2 regions of the Lysinibacillus sp. NPDC059133 genome follow, and region 1 is predicted to be linked to the other one. Evidence: riboswitches for the same ligand, from Rfam matches in the RefSeq annotation. Region 1 holds a riboswitch; the other holds the start of a gene.

What was found. Region 1 has a riboswitch for glycine ahead of gcvT (glycine cleavage system aminomethyltransferase GcvT). Riboswitches for the same ligand answer to the same signal wherever they lie in the genome.
Region 2: it holds a riboswitch for glycine, as region 1 does, so the genes downstream of both, ACFXN8_RS10200 (amino acid permease) here and gcvT (glycine cleavage system aminomethyltransferase GcvT) in region 1, are expected to answer to the same signal.

The regions. Positions count from the first base shown of each region.
Region 1 is NZ_JBHZDH010000024.1:26,365-33,534, reverse strand. It holds gene comGA (competence type IV pilus ATPase ComGA) at 1-38, shown strand, start outside; gene comGB (competence type IV pilus assembly protein ComGB) at 16-1,089, shown strand; gene comGC (competence type IV pilus major pilin ComGC) at 1,100-1,438, shown strand; gene comGD (competence type IV pilus minor pilin ComGD) at 1,438-1,878, shown strand; gene ACFXN8_RS14065 (hypothetical protein) at 1,871-2,188, shown strand; gene comGF (competence type IV pilus minor pilin ComGF) at 2,181-2,606, shown strand; gene ACFXN8_RS14055 (hypothetical protein) at 2,584-2,784, shown strand; gene ACFXN8_RS14050 (shikimate kinase) at 2,804-3,319, shown strand; glycine riboswitch at 3,464-3,556, shown strand; gene gcvT (glycine cleavage system aminomethyltransferase GcvT) at 3,832-4,935, shown strand; gene gcvPA (aminomethyl-transferring glycine dehydrogenase subunit GcvPA) at 4,961-6,307, shown strand; gene gcvPB (aminomethyl-transferring glycine dehydrogenase subunit GcvPB) at 6,300-7,170, shown strand, end outside.
Region 2 is NZ_JBHZDH010000014.1:82,596-89,765, reverse strand. It holds gene ACFXN8_RS10210 (hypothetical protein) at 292-3,162, shown strand; gene ACFXN8_RS10205 (glutaminase) at 3,521-4,492, shown strand; gene ACFXN8_RS10200 (amino acid permease) at 4,685-6,037, opposite strand; glycine riboswitch at 6,200-6,276, opposite strand; gene ACFXN8_RS10195 (rhodanese-like domain-containing protein) at 6,837-7,170, opposite strand, start outside.

The sequences.
Region 1 (7,170 bases):
TAGAGAGTCAGCACTATGCGAATACGAAAGTTTATTGAAAGCATTTTGTTGGCTTACAATAAGGCAACAAAATGGCGAGTAAGGGAGCAAGCTCATTTTTTTAGTCGATTAAGTGTGTTAATGCAGGAAGGTTATTTATTCCCGCAGGCTATTTCTATACTATTACCTCATCATATTGAAGCGCATGAAGACATACAAAAGTTAATCAATGCAAAGCTGAGACAAGGAGTCGGTGTTTCAGGAGTGTTTGAAGCATTACAACTTCCAAAACAGCATTTATTAGCCATTACAGTTGCAGAAAACAATGGACATATGATTGAGACGTTAAAAGGCGTGGCAAAGCAAATGACTTTGAGTGAAACGATGAAGAAAAAATTAATGAAGCTGCTCTTGTATCCAGTAGTACTCATTCTATTTTTGTTGCTGTTGTTTTTAGTATTTCGCACCGTATTTTTTCCTAATATAGAAAAAATGGTGACAAGTCGAACTGCCGGGGCAGAGGAGACAAGCATTGCTTTGTCAAAGGCATTATTGCATCTTCCCGATGCTTTAATGTTCGCAGGCATAGTGATGTTTTGTAGCATTTTGATTTTTTACCTTTATCTCAAACGACGTCCAATTGCTCGCCAGCTAAATATTATCTTAAAAACTCCTTTGATTCGGTTTTATATACGAATGTCTTTGACGAGACAATTTGCTGCTTATTTAGGTAGTCTGCTACAAAGTGGGTTTTCTTTACAGGCAAGTCTACAAATTTTGGAGGAGCAGCAACTTCAACCGTTTCTACAATATCTAGCGCGATGTATAAAAGATCGTGTTGTTTTTGGTGATACGCTAACACAAGCTGTTAAGTTGATGACAGTTTGGCAGAAGGATTTCTCGACATTTGTTGAACATGGAGAGCAAAGTGGTTATTTAGGAAAAGAGCTAGTACTGTACAGCGAATTATTGACGGAAAAGCAAGAGCAACTACTGCATAAAATCCTTGCTTTTGTGCAGCCTACCTTCTTTATCATTATTGCGATGTGCATAGTTGCTGCATATGTAAGTTTATTATGGCCAATATATCACATGATTGAACTAGTATAGGAGGATAATAATGAAACGTATAAAGCAGCAAGCGGGTTTTACATTGATAGAAATGTTAATTGTTCTTCTGATTATTTCCATATTAATATTAATTACAATCCCCAATGTTACAAAACATTTTGCTACTGTCGATGAGAAGGGCTGTAAAGCCTATGTGTCCATGGTGCAAGGGCAGGTAGAGGCGTATCGAGTAGATTTTATGGCTTATCCAACAATTCAAGATTTGGTAGAGAAAGGCTATTTGAAGAAGAATGAAACGACCTGCCCTAATAAAGAAGAGATTATGATAACTAAGGATGGGGAGGTACGATTGGCGAAAACTTCTACCGATACTGGTTCTAGTAACTGATGGATGTTATTAAAAGTGAGCGTGGCTATACGTTTGTTGAAATGTTAATGGTATTGTTTATCGTGATGTGTTTGTCAGCGATTGTCGTCAAGTATTCGTTAAAAGCAGCGGAGACTAGGGAGCTTGAGCAATTTTTTACGCAAATTCAATTAGATATCCAATATATCCAAACTTATAGTATGCATCAAAGGGAATATATATCGATGAAGTTTGAGAGTTCATCAAAGAGATACATTATTAAAAAGGATATTTTTACAGAATTATATGAACGCCCTTTTCCGAAAGGGGTTGAGTTTATGCCTGCATCGAGTTCAATTTACACGATTATATACAACTATAATGGAAACGTCATGACGCCAGGGACTGTTTATTTTAAAACGCCTCAAGGCAATAAAAAGGTTGTGATTACATTAGGACGAGGGAGATCGAGGGTTGAATGAATCTGGTTATTCATTTGTGGAAACAATATTATCAGTAGTCATTGTCATGTTATTATGCACGACATTAATACCAATTAGCTATACGATGAAAACGACTCTTTATAACAAGAAGTTGGAAGTTATTGCAGCTGAAACGGCCTATGAAGGCTTAAAGCAATATCGCTATCTACAGCAAACGGAAGGCACTAAAACAATTGAAAATATAGAATTTCAGTGGTCTTTGAATGGACAAGGGATATGCGTAAGCTTTCAAAATACCCGAGAATTACGTAAAAAATGTATACAACTGACAGGTGAAGTCGATGAATGAGCGAGGCTATACATTATTAGAAGCGTTATTTCAATTAGTTGTTTTTGTGTTTATTGCCCATCTTGTTGTGTTCATCATGCTTTGGTTTGCAGAAATGAAAATAACGGTGTTATCTGATGAGCAATCAAAGTGGGAGCTTTTTGTTTATGATTTGAATATGTATGTAAATGATGTTTCATCATTTACGATTCGGAAAGATCAAAAGAGAATAACCTTCCAGGCAGCAGATACTATTCATCATATTGATTGTTATAGCAATATTATTCGTGATCAAGTAAATGGTGGTCATGTACCAATGCTAATTGGTATTAATAAATGCCAGTTCCAATATGAAAAAGATATGTTAACAGTAGCTGTTGAACTTCCAAGTGGTATCAAAAAGGAGCGAACTTTCTATGTTCCAGTTATTGAAAAATGACAGAGGGGCTATTTTTTTAATCGCAATTGCATTATTATTTTTTGTAACTACTTTTGTTCTTACGTATTGTACGTCTTATGAGATTCAGTTTCGAACATACGATGGCCTAGAAAAGCTGAATGTTCGAGCTACGGTAAATTTATTAGGACAAATTTTGTCAGACAGTGTAGAATCGTAGTTATAAGAAGGTGATTCGAATGCGAAAAATATATTTAGTGGGCTTTATGGGCTGCGGGAAAAGTGCGTTAGGAAGGCGTTTAAGTTATTTGTTAAAGATGCCATATTATGATATGGATCATGAGATTGTTAGGCAGCAGGGTATGACAATTCCACAGATATTTGAAAAATATGGAGAAGCACGTTTTCGAGAAATAGAAACAGAATTTTTGAAAAATTTCCGAGACGAAGCTTGTATTATTTCAACTGGTGGTGGAGTTGCAATCAATGCTGAAAATCGAAAAATAATGAGGCGCAGTGGACTCGTGTTTTTTTTAGATGCGACATTCGAAGATATTTACAAACGAATACAGCATGATCCGAACAGACCGATTGTACAGAGCTCGACGAAAGAGGAGTTAGAGCAGCTGTATCATTACAGAAGAAAGTTCTATCGTGAAGTAGGGCATATACAAGTGTTAACAGAGGGGAGAACAATCCGTCAAATTCTTGAGTATTTAGCATTCCAAGTCAAAAGGCTAAAAGGCGAACTATGATACATTAGATTTATTAAAATGTTCGTGTTTTAATATAAATTAAAAAATGATTGCCTTTTCAATGCAATTAATGTTAGGATATAGACAAATAAGTTACTTAATGTTCATTGAATACTAAATAGTACCAAGTTGAAACTTGGGCGGATGACTGTACGGGGAGAGCACGTGTAGACGTCACCGAAGGAGCAAGTAACAAAAAGTTATGAATCTCTCAGGTAAAAGGACTCGTATAAGACGCAACTCTGGAGAGAGCTGTAGTACAACAGCCACCAAAGGGGAAAGCCGGCTGATTGGCATTGTAGGTATGCGAGCCAGTCTGGTGTAACTTTCAGGTGCAAGGACAGAGAATCCCGAAAAGGGGTTCGTCTGTCTTTTTTTATGTCTAAATGTTTTACCTAATGTTGTTAGTTCCTCTTTTTGATGAACAAACAGGGAAAGCATGACTGTACAAATAAAAAAACAGACGAACTACTATCAGTAAAAATGTAACGAACAATAAGGGAGCAAAAACAATGACGAACGAATTACAACGTACACCTCTATTTGAAGAATATGCAACACATGGCGGAAAAACAATTGACTTCGGTGGATGGGAATTACCAGTGCAATTCTCTTCTATTAAAGAAGAGCATGATGCAGTACGTAATCGTGCTGGCTTATTTGATGTATCACATATGGGGGAGATTTTAGTAACTGGACCTAATTCACTAGAGTTTTTACAAAATCTTTTGACAAATGATATTTCCAAAATTGCAGTAGGTCAAGCGCAATATAATGCAATGTGCTATGAAGATGGTGGTGTTGTCGATGATTTATTAACGTATAAATTAGCAGACAATCATTATTTACTATGCGTGAACGCGTCAAATATTGAAAAAGATTATGAGTGGATGATGGAAAATCAACATCAATATGATGTGACGATCGACAACCAATCAGAGGCTTATGCACAAATTGCCCTTCAAGGTCCATTAGCAGAAGAAGTTCTTCAAACATTAACAGATACTGATTTACAAACGATTAAATATTTCCGTTTCCAAGCAGATGTTGAAGTTGCTGGTCATAAAGCGTTAGTATCTCGTAGCGGTTACACAGGAGAAGATGGTTTTGAACTATACGGCTCTCCAGAAGATATTAAAGCATTATGGAGTAAAATCTTAGAGGCTGGAAAAGACAAAGGTGTAGTTCCTGCAGGTTTAGGCTGCCGAGATACACTTCGTTTTGAAGCAGGTCTTCCATTATACGGGCAAGAGCTATCAGCGACAATTTCACCTCTTGAGGCTGGTATTGGTTTTGCTGTGAAGTTAAATAAAGAGGATTTTAATGGTCATGATGCATTAGTGGCACAAAAAGAAAATGGGCTGTCACGTAAAATTGTTGGCATTGAAATGATTGATAAAGGAATTCCTCGTCATGGCTATAAAGTGTTGAAGGATGGTCAGGAAATCGGTGAAGTGACAACAGGTACACAGCTTCCTTCTTCTAAACGTAATGTTGGTCACGCATTAATTGACAGCCAATTCGCAACTATCGGAACTGAATTGGAAATCGAAATCCGTGGTAAGCACTTAAAGGTAGTAACAGTTGAAACACCGTTTTACAAACGTTCAAAATAATATTTGAAAAGAGGGACCTACATTTATGAAACATCGTTATTTACCTATGACGGAGCAAGATAAACAAGAAATGTTAGACGTAATCGGTGTATCCTCAGTTGATGAGTTATTTGGGGATATTCCAGAAAAAGTACGTTTTAAAGGCCTATATGATATTAAAGAAGCGAAATCTGAATCAGCTTTATTAAAAGAATTAACGGCAATGGCTGCGAAAAATAAAGATACAAATGCTAACGTATCGTTTTTAGGTGCAGGCGTATACAACCACTATAAACCGGTTATCGTGGACCATGTTATTTCTCGTTCAGAGTTTTACACAGCGTATACTCCATACCAACCAGAAATTTCACAAGGGGAATTACAAGCAATTTTTGAATTCCAAACGATGATTGCAGAGCTTACAGGTATGGATCTTGCAAACTCTTCTATGTACGATGGAGGAACAGCATTAGCTGAAGCGGGTATGCTTGCAGCTGGACATACACGTCGTAAGAAAATTTTAGTATCTGAAACGGTTCATCCTGAGTATCGTGATGTCGTTGCTACATATGCATATGGTCAATCCATTGAAATTGTTACTGTTCCACAAAAAGATGGTGTGACAGATGTAGAAGCTTTAAAGGAATTAATGGATGACAATACGGCAGCTGTTATTGCACAATATCCAAACTTCTTTGGTCAAATAGAGGACTTACAAGTAATCGGTGATATTGCGCATGAGGCAAAAAGTTTATTTGTTGTCTCTTCAAACCCACTTGCACTAGGGATTTTAACACCACCTGGTAAGCTAGGGGCTGATATTTGTGTAGGGGATGCACAGGTCTTCGGTATTTCTGAAGCATTCGGTGGTCCACACTGTGGCTTCTTTGCCGTAACAACGAAGCTCATGCGTAAAGTTCCAGGCCGTCTTGTTGGTGAAACAGTAGATGGTGAAGGTCGTCGTGGTTATGTTTTAACATTACAAGCACGTGAACAACATATCCGTCGTGATAAAGCAACGTCTAATATTTGTTCGAACCAAGCACTTCTTGCACTTGCTGCTTCTGTAGCAATGACTGCTCTAGGTAAACAGGGCGTTCGTGAAATGGCAACGCAAAATATCGCGAAAACTCGCTATGCTAAAAATGCCTTTGAAGCGGCGGGCTTCACAGTAGCATTCCAAGGTGCTCACTTTAACGAAATCGTTGTGAAGACAAATAAATGTGTGAAAGAAATTAATAAAAGCTTAATTGATAAAGGGATCATCGGTGGATATCCTTTAGGTCAAACATATGACTCTCTTAAAAATCATGTGCTAATCGCAGTAACAGAATTACGCACGAAGGAAGAAATTGATGCACTTGTTGCGGAAATGGGGGCTCTTAATGCATAACGAAAATCAATCACTCATTTTTGAAATTTCCAAAGAAGGTCGCGTAGGCTACAACTTAGAAGCACTTGATGTACCAGAGGTTGATCTTGTAGATTTACTACCTGCAAACTTAGTACGCGCGGAATCAGCGGAGTTACCAGAGGTATCTGAGCTTGATATTATGCGTCATTATACAGCACTTTCTCGTCGAAACCACGGTGTAGACTCTGGCTTCTACCCTCTTGGTTCTTGTACGATGAAATATAATCCTAAAATTAACGAGGCTGTTGCACGAATTTCTGGTTTTGCCAATGTTCACCCATTACAGGATGAATCAACAGTTCAAGGCGCTATGGAGCTTCTTTACGATCTACAAACTTCATTAGTTGAAATTACAGGTATGGATGAAGTGACATTACAACCAGCGGCAGGTGCTCATGGTGAATGGACAGCATTAATGATGATTCGTGCCTTCCATGAAGCAAACGGTGAAGGCCATCGTAATAAAGTTATCGTTCCTGACTCTGCTCACGGTACAAACCCAGCATCGGCAACTGTTGCAGGCTTTGAAACTATCACTGTTAAATCAGATGATAATGGTTTAGTAGATATTGAAGATTTGCGCAAAGTAGTTGGTTCTGATACAGCTGCATTAATGCTAACAAATCCAAATACACTTGGTCTATTTGAAGAAAACATTATCGAAATGGCAGAGCTTATTCACTCTGTTGGCGGTAAAGTATACTATGACGGTGCAAACTTAAACGCAGTTATGAGTAAAGCACGTCCTGGTGATATGGGCTTTGACTGCGTACACTTAAATTTACACAAAACATTTACAGGTCCTCACGGTGGCGGTGGCCCGGGTTCAGGTCCAGTAGGAG
Region 2 (7,170 bases), on a different contig from region 1:
AGAATCCCTAGTCTTTTTGTTTGAAGATGTCTATTGCTTGTCGCATAGGAGCTTGTTTTTATACTAAAGGGACTAAAAATATAAAATTTGCTAAAATAAATGACATTTGCTGAATAAAAATATGAACTGAAAAACTTAGGTAGTATAAAAATTAAGATAAAATCAAAATATTATTATTTTTTGTATTGAAATAGGAGGAAATACACTTTTTAGAATTAATCTATAAAATGAAGAGAATTATTAAAAAAGTAGCCGATATAATTCAATAGATGATAGAGGAGGTATGGAAATTTGAATAAAAAATTACTTTTCACAGCTGCAGCTATTCCAGCAGCTCTATTTGTACCAACAGTTGCAGGAGCGGCAGGAGCTGATACAGTTACAGTTACAGGGAAAAATACAGTAAATGAAACATTAAAAGCTTCTATCGAAAACTTACCAGCAAACTCAATTGTTAAAGGTTATCAATGGTACTATGTAGATGGCTCTAATGATTCAACGAATAAACCAATCTCTGGTGCCACAACAGCGTCATTTACAGTACCAGTAGAAGCAGCAGGCAAAGCAGTTTTCGTGGAAGCGACTACAACAAATGGCGATAAGTATAAGAGTGAACCCTGTTCGATTAATGAACTAAAACTTTCAATAACTAAGCCAAGAATAGATAGTAGTTCAAATTATGCAGTACCTGGTGAATCAGTACAAGTAGGAGGAGCAATTGTAACCGATGATGCTGGGGCAAAATTACAAAGCAATCAAATTACATACAGCTATCAATGGTTTTATAAAGTTGGTGAATCCTTCACAATAATTGATGGAGCTACTAAGGACACATACAGAATTCCTAATAATGCTTTAACAGATGGCATTACAGATATAATGGTCAAAGTACAGGCAAAGGTAGGAACTTCTTTGGTAGAATCTGTTGAGTCTGATGTGATAACAATATCTAATGAACCATCCGATTCAATGATTGAAGAAATTAAAACTTTATTAATAAATGACAACAAATATAATGTAACAAGTTTAGAATCTTTTAAGGCAAAAGTAACGGAATTAGAAAGTAAATATCAGGGACTATCTGCTGCAGCAAAGGCGAATGTGAAAAATTATGATGTATTAAAGAGAGCGACTGCAGATGTAGATTTAATAAGCAAGTTAAATGAGAAAGTAGATAAAGTTAATGAAGTGAATGAAAAAGATCTGTCAAAATATTTAAAAGAAATTGAAGAGGCCTATGATAAGTTTGATTTATTACAACGTAGCTTAGATCTAAACGATGCCTTATACAATAGCATTAAAGACATTTTGAAAGATCCTACAGATATCGAAGATTTTAAAGAAGTTAGAAGACTAAATCAAGAGATTGTTGCACTATTAGACTATAAAAGTTCATTTGTTACGTATGTACCTACTAGCATCGAATCTTTAAAATCAGCAGTAGAAACAATTGAAAAGGATATAGCGAAATTATCTCAAAATTACCGAGCGACTGTTCAAAATCAATCGATTTTAAGTGATGCTAAGTCGGATATTAAAAAAATCGAACAATTTATTAAACTTTTCGATAAGTTGTCAGAAAAAGATTCAACTAGCAAACAGGTGACTACAGCAAAATCTATACGTACGGCTTTTGAAAAGTTAACTTATAAACAACTTAAGCTTGTACCAGAAAAATATATGAATACATTACTTAAAGCTGAAAACGCAGAAAACAATCAAATAGACAACTTAAATAGAGAGATTGACAGTTATGTGGGCGATGTGGATGACAGTTACCCTATAGATCCATCAAAAGATTCTTGGCAAGGACATGTCAGTAATGTAAACCGTATTATTAATGAATATAAGGGTTTAACGAAAAATTCAGCGGCTAAAGTTGTCGGATATGATAGCTTGGTAACTTTACAAAAGGATTTTAAAGCAGCTGAAAAAATCATTAAGGACATGGACGCTTATCAAAAGCTTTCAGAAACGCCGGGGGTAGCTGAGAGTAAGTTAAAAACGAACTACACGAATGTATTGAAAGCTTACAATAAGTTAACTAGTTTACAACAATCGCTTGTTTATAATGCTAACGATTTTTTATTAAATACACCGACTATTACAGTTGATTTAAATGGTAAGGAACCTGCTGATAAAGCTGCTGCATTGGCTTTGAAAGCCGAAGTTGAGAAGCTTGCTAATGTAACGAAATATACATTTGCACAATTCGAAAGTGCTGTAAATGCAGCAACGACAAAATATAAAAACCTATCTTCCGGTGGACGAAAGTACGTCACAAACTATTATTTATTAACAGCTGCGAGTAAAGATCTTTCTGGTGTTAAGTCATTCCATAAAAAAGTGCAAACTGCCCGAGAAGAAACCGATGCAGCGAAACAAGCGAAAAAAATTCAAACCGTACAAACTGCATATGCTAAGCTGCCAGCAAATCAACAGCATTTAGCCAAACAGCAATATGAAGATTTGCTCAATAATCGTCTAGAAAACGGTAATGCACCAGATATCACAACATTAAATAATGAAATTGCAAAAATGGTCTCAAATGATAATGATTCGTATACAGTATCAATAGAAAAGATTAATGAGCTTTCAACTCAATATAAAAAGCTAAGCTCTAGTGATAAAAAACGTATTACGAATGCGTCGATCTTAACAACAGCGGTTTCCGATGTGAAAAAAGTAGAATCATTTATGAAGACGTATGAAAAATCATTTACTAGTAACCCAACAACTGTTATTAAAGCTTTTAATAAGCTAACTTCAAAACAAATGAGTTTAATTAGTCCAGAAATACGACAATCCATTATTGATAAAGATCAAGGTCAACAACAGTCTAATGAAAGTGCTTTGAAATTAGTTGAATCCATTAATTCACTGATTGTAAATGGTGAATATATTGATGACTTGGAAACGAAAGTAAAAGAAATCCGAACAGCATATGATGGCCTTAGTTCTTCGGAAAAGAGCGTCGTGAAAAATTATTCTAAACTAACACAAGCCGAGAGTGACTTGAAAAAAGTAGCCGATGTACATGCTCTTTATGTACCTGCGACAGAAGATAATGAAGCAGCTCGTAAAACTTGGCAAACTGCCTATGGTAAGCTCTCGAAAAAATTAGAAATTTTATATAAGAAAATGTATGCAAACGATTTATAAAATCGTTTAAAAGCCAAACCCCGAATAACGAAATTATTCGGGGTTTTAATGTGCGCGCCATGCATGAGGATGTCAATAAAAATTAAAAGTTGGGTGATAAAACGAGAAAGTTTATCGATAAAATTCAAAAGTTGGGTGATAAAACGAGAAAGTGTTCCGATAAAGGTCAAAAGTTGGATGACGTCACGTCTCCGGACGCAATTATGCCGAGGCATAATTGATAAAAATATACCAAATAGAGTCTTTGTAGGGTAAACTATGGAGGCTCTGTTTTTGCCTATTATTCATTTTTTTTAGTAAAGTGTACTTAAAGACGAGCTATGGCGTAAGATGCCATTTTTTGAAAGGAGATTACAAAATGCCGACAGAACATAACAATCATAATAATAATCAACTTGCGGCAGAATGGGTGGAACAGTTTCGTCCTTTTGCTAAAGAGGGACAATGCGCAAGTTATATTCCTGCTTTAGCTGAAAAAGATCCAAATCAATTAGCAATTTCGATTATCGGTACTAATAATGACGAAATGAAAGCCGGAGATACAACGGAACTATTTACTCTGCAAAGTGTTTCAAAGGTCGTTACATTTATTTTAGCGTGTATGGATCGGGGGTTACCCTATGTTCTAGAGCGAGTAGATGTTGAACCTACAGGTGATACCTTTAATTCCATCATTCGTCTTGAAAGCCATCAGCCTGGAAAACCTTTTAATCCAATGATTAATGCAGGAGCTATTACAGTATCGTCTATGCTTTCCGGAAATTCACCGCAAGAGAAGGTGTCAAAAATCCTTTCTTTTTTAGAACAAATGGTTGGTAAGAAATTAAAGGTTAATGATGAGGTTTATCAATCTGAGTGGCAAACTGCAAATCGAAATCGTTCATTAGCCTATTATTTAATGGATTCTGGCTTTTTAGACTGTTCTGTAGAGGAGGCATTGGAGGTTTACTTGAAACAATGTGCAATTGAAGTAAATGTTTCGGATTTAGCGATGATTGGTTTAGTAATCGCCAATGATGGTTATCATCCTCTAACAAAAACACAGCTTTTTCCTAAGCAAGTAGCAAAATTAGCAAAGGCATTGATGGTTACTTGCGGTATGTATAATGCTTCTGGTAAATTTGCTGCATTTATCGGGTTACCCGCTAAAAGTGGCGTTTCCGGAGCGATTTTGGTGGCTGTGCCAAGTCATGCAGGCTTAGACTCACCTTTTCCTGTAGGATGCGGTATTGGCATATACGGACCAGCAATTGATGACATCGGGAATAGCGTAGCCGGAGTGAATTTACTTAAGTATATCGCTACCGAGTGGAATATGAATATTTTTTAACTTCATTCAGCGGGTGTGGCGGATGTCACGGATTCAATCAAATGAAAGATGACTTCAGTAAATGGAGTCATCTTTTTTACTTTTTTCAGCGGATTTCTATACATCCGCCAAGGATTATACCGTTCATTTGCTATAAAAAAGCCCTGAATAGCTTCACTTTGCTTAAAGTGTCACTATCCAGGGCGATACAACTTAGCGTATTGCTTTCTTTCTTTTCATCTTATAAATAATCAGCAGCAAAATAAACCAAATTGGTGTCAATAGTAATGCGGTACGTGTTGCCTCTGAAATGAACATTACTACTAATAAAAATGCAAAGAAGACAAGTACTAAATAGTTCACGAACGGAGTGAAAGGTGCCTTGAAAATTGATGCTTCATGAAGTGCACGATTTTTACGTTTATAGATGATATGAGAGATTAATATAATACTCCACACCCAGATAAAGCAAATGGCACTAATTGTTGTAACAACACTAAAGGCGTTTTCAGGCATTAATTTACTTAGTAATGCACCAACGGATACAACAATTGCAGACACAACAAGTGCGTTACTTGGTACACTGTTTTTATTGAGCTTTGCAAACGTTGGTGAAGCTTGTTTGTTGTTTCCAAGATTAAAAAGCATGCGGCTTGTAGAAAATAAACCACTATTACCAGCTGAAGCTGCAGATGTTAGAACGACAAAATTAATAATACCCGCAGCAATTGGAATACCAGCTAGTGTAAATACTTGTACAAATGGACTACTAGAGGCAGACATTTCATTCCAAGGATTAATGCATAAAATAACAAATAATGCCCCTACGTAGAATAATAAAATGCGTAATGGAATTTTGTTAATGGCAGAAGGAATATTTTTTTTAGGATTGGCTGTTTCCGCAGCAGAAACCCCTACTAACTCGACACCAACAAAAGCGAAAACAACCATTTGGAATGCCATTAGGAATCCGTGAAGGCCATTCGGGAATAACCCGCCATGTGCCCAAAGATTTTCAACAGAAACTGTGCCAGAGCTTGTTTGAAAACCTGTAAATAACATGAATAGTCCAATCACAATCAGTGCCACAATTGTTATGACTTTTATAAGTGCAAACCAAAATTCTAGTTCGCCAAATAGTTTTACAGTTAATAAATTCAACATTAATAACAGTACTAAACAGCCAATTGCAGGCACCCATTGTGGTATATCAAACCAATATTGTACATAAACGCCGACAGCAATAATATCTGCCATAGCGGTCATAATCCAGCAGAACCAGTATGTCCAGCCGGTGATGTAACCTGCCCAAGGTCCTATGTATTCGGATGCAAAATCAGTAAATGATGTATAGCCAGCATTTGATAATAACAGTTCGCCTAACGCCCGCATGACGAAAAATAAGGCGGTTCCGACAATTAGATAGGCAAAGATGATGGAAGGTCCAGCTAAAGCAATGGCTTTACCGGAGCCTAAAAATAAACCTGTACCGATTGTTCCGCCAATGGCAATGAGCTGCACATGGCGATTTTTTAAATCACGTTTTAATTGTTGTTGTTGTTCCACGTTGCTCCCCCTCAAAGATACGTAAAAACTATGACTGGAAATAAAAAAGAGACTAGTAGTGACACTAGTCCCGTAAACGACAGAATAACAAATACCGATTGCGAATGTTGTATGCAAAAAAAGAAAACATTCGTGTGGTATAGCTTTCATGATGAAAGTTGATATTACTCCTCTGTCCTTTTGCCTGAGATAGTGAACCCTTCGGCGACGCAAAATGCGCTCTCTCCAGAACTGCTCCTGCTATAGTTTTATCCATAGCATTCATAGCTTGTATTGTATGTCTTAATGACATTGTTTTAAGATATTATACATCCTATCAGTGCTACCATAATTATTCAAGGATAAATTTCAGTCAGTATCGAAAAAAAAGAAGATTGGAGTTCGTCTAGGTAAAAACTTTACGAAAAATAGTATTTTTAGACATACGTTAAAATATGGATAATATTTAATGTTTGGTATAAAGGGGTAAAAGAGGCGAGGAACGAGTGAGGGATACGGTTAGAATTTTGGTAATGGAAAGTGAATGTGGTGTGGGCAGTATATTGCCTCTCGTTCTACTTTTTTCTGTCCCATGTATGATCAAGAACTTGGAGAGCAAGAAATAAGTTGTCAGACGTTAAACAATAAATATAATATAGTAGAAACTCAGAATTTTTTGCAAAAAAGAAACCATCTCATAGTCATTTGAGATGGTTTCTCTTTGTGTTAAACAAAGTGAAGTAGAGATATATTAATTTACTTAGTTTCCGTGAGTAAATTTATATATAGTAGTCACTAATGCCTTAACGATTTTTTACTATTATTTTTTTGTCTTTATTTTACCTGTCCAAGTACGGAAGCCACCTTGAAGTTGGTAAATTTGGTTGTAGCCACGTTTTTTAAGAAATAAAGCAGCACGTGAGCTACGGCCTGTATTTTGACAGTATAAATATACTGGTAAATCTGGGCGAATTTCTTTGTGACGTTGACGTAGAGTTGTTGAAGGAACATTTCGTGCGCCTAGAATGTGGCCTGCATCAAATTCTTTTTGCTCACGTACATCGATAAGCTGTGCTTTACGATAGCCTTCAATAAATTGTTCTTGTGTTAGGTTTGTTACGGCCTTTTTTAGTCGTAGGGCATTGATGCCGATA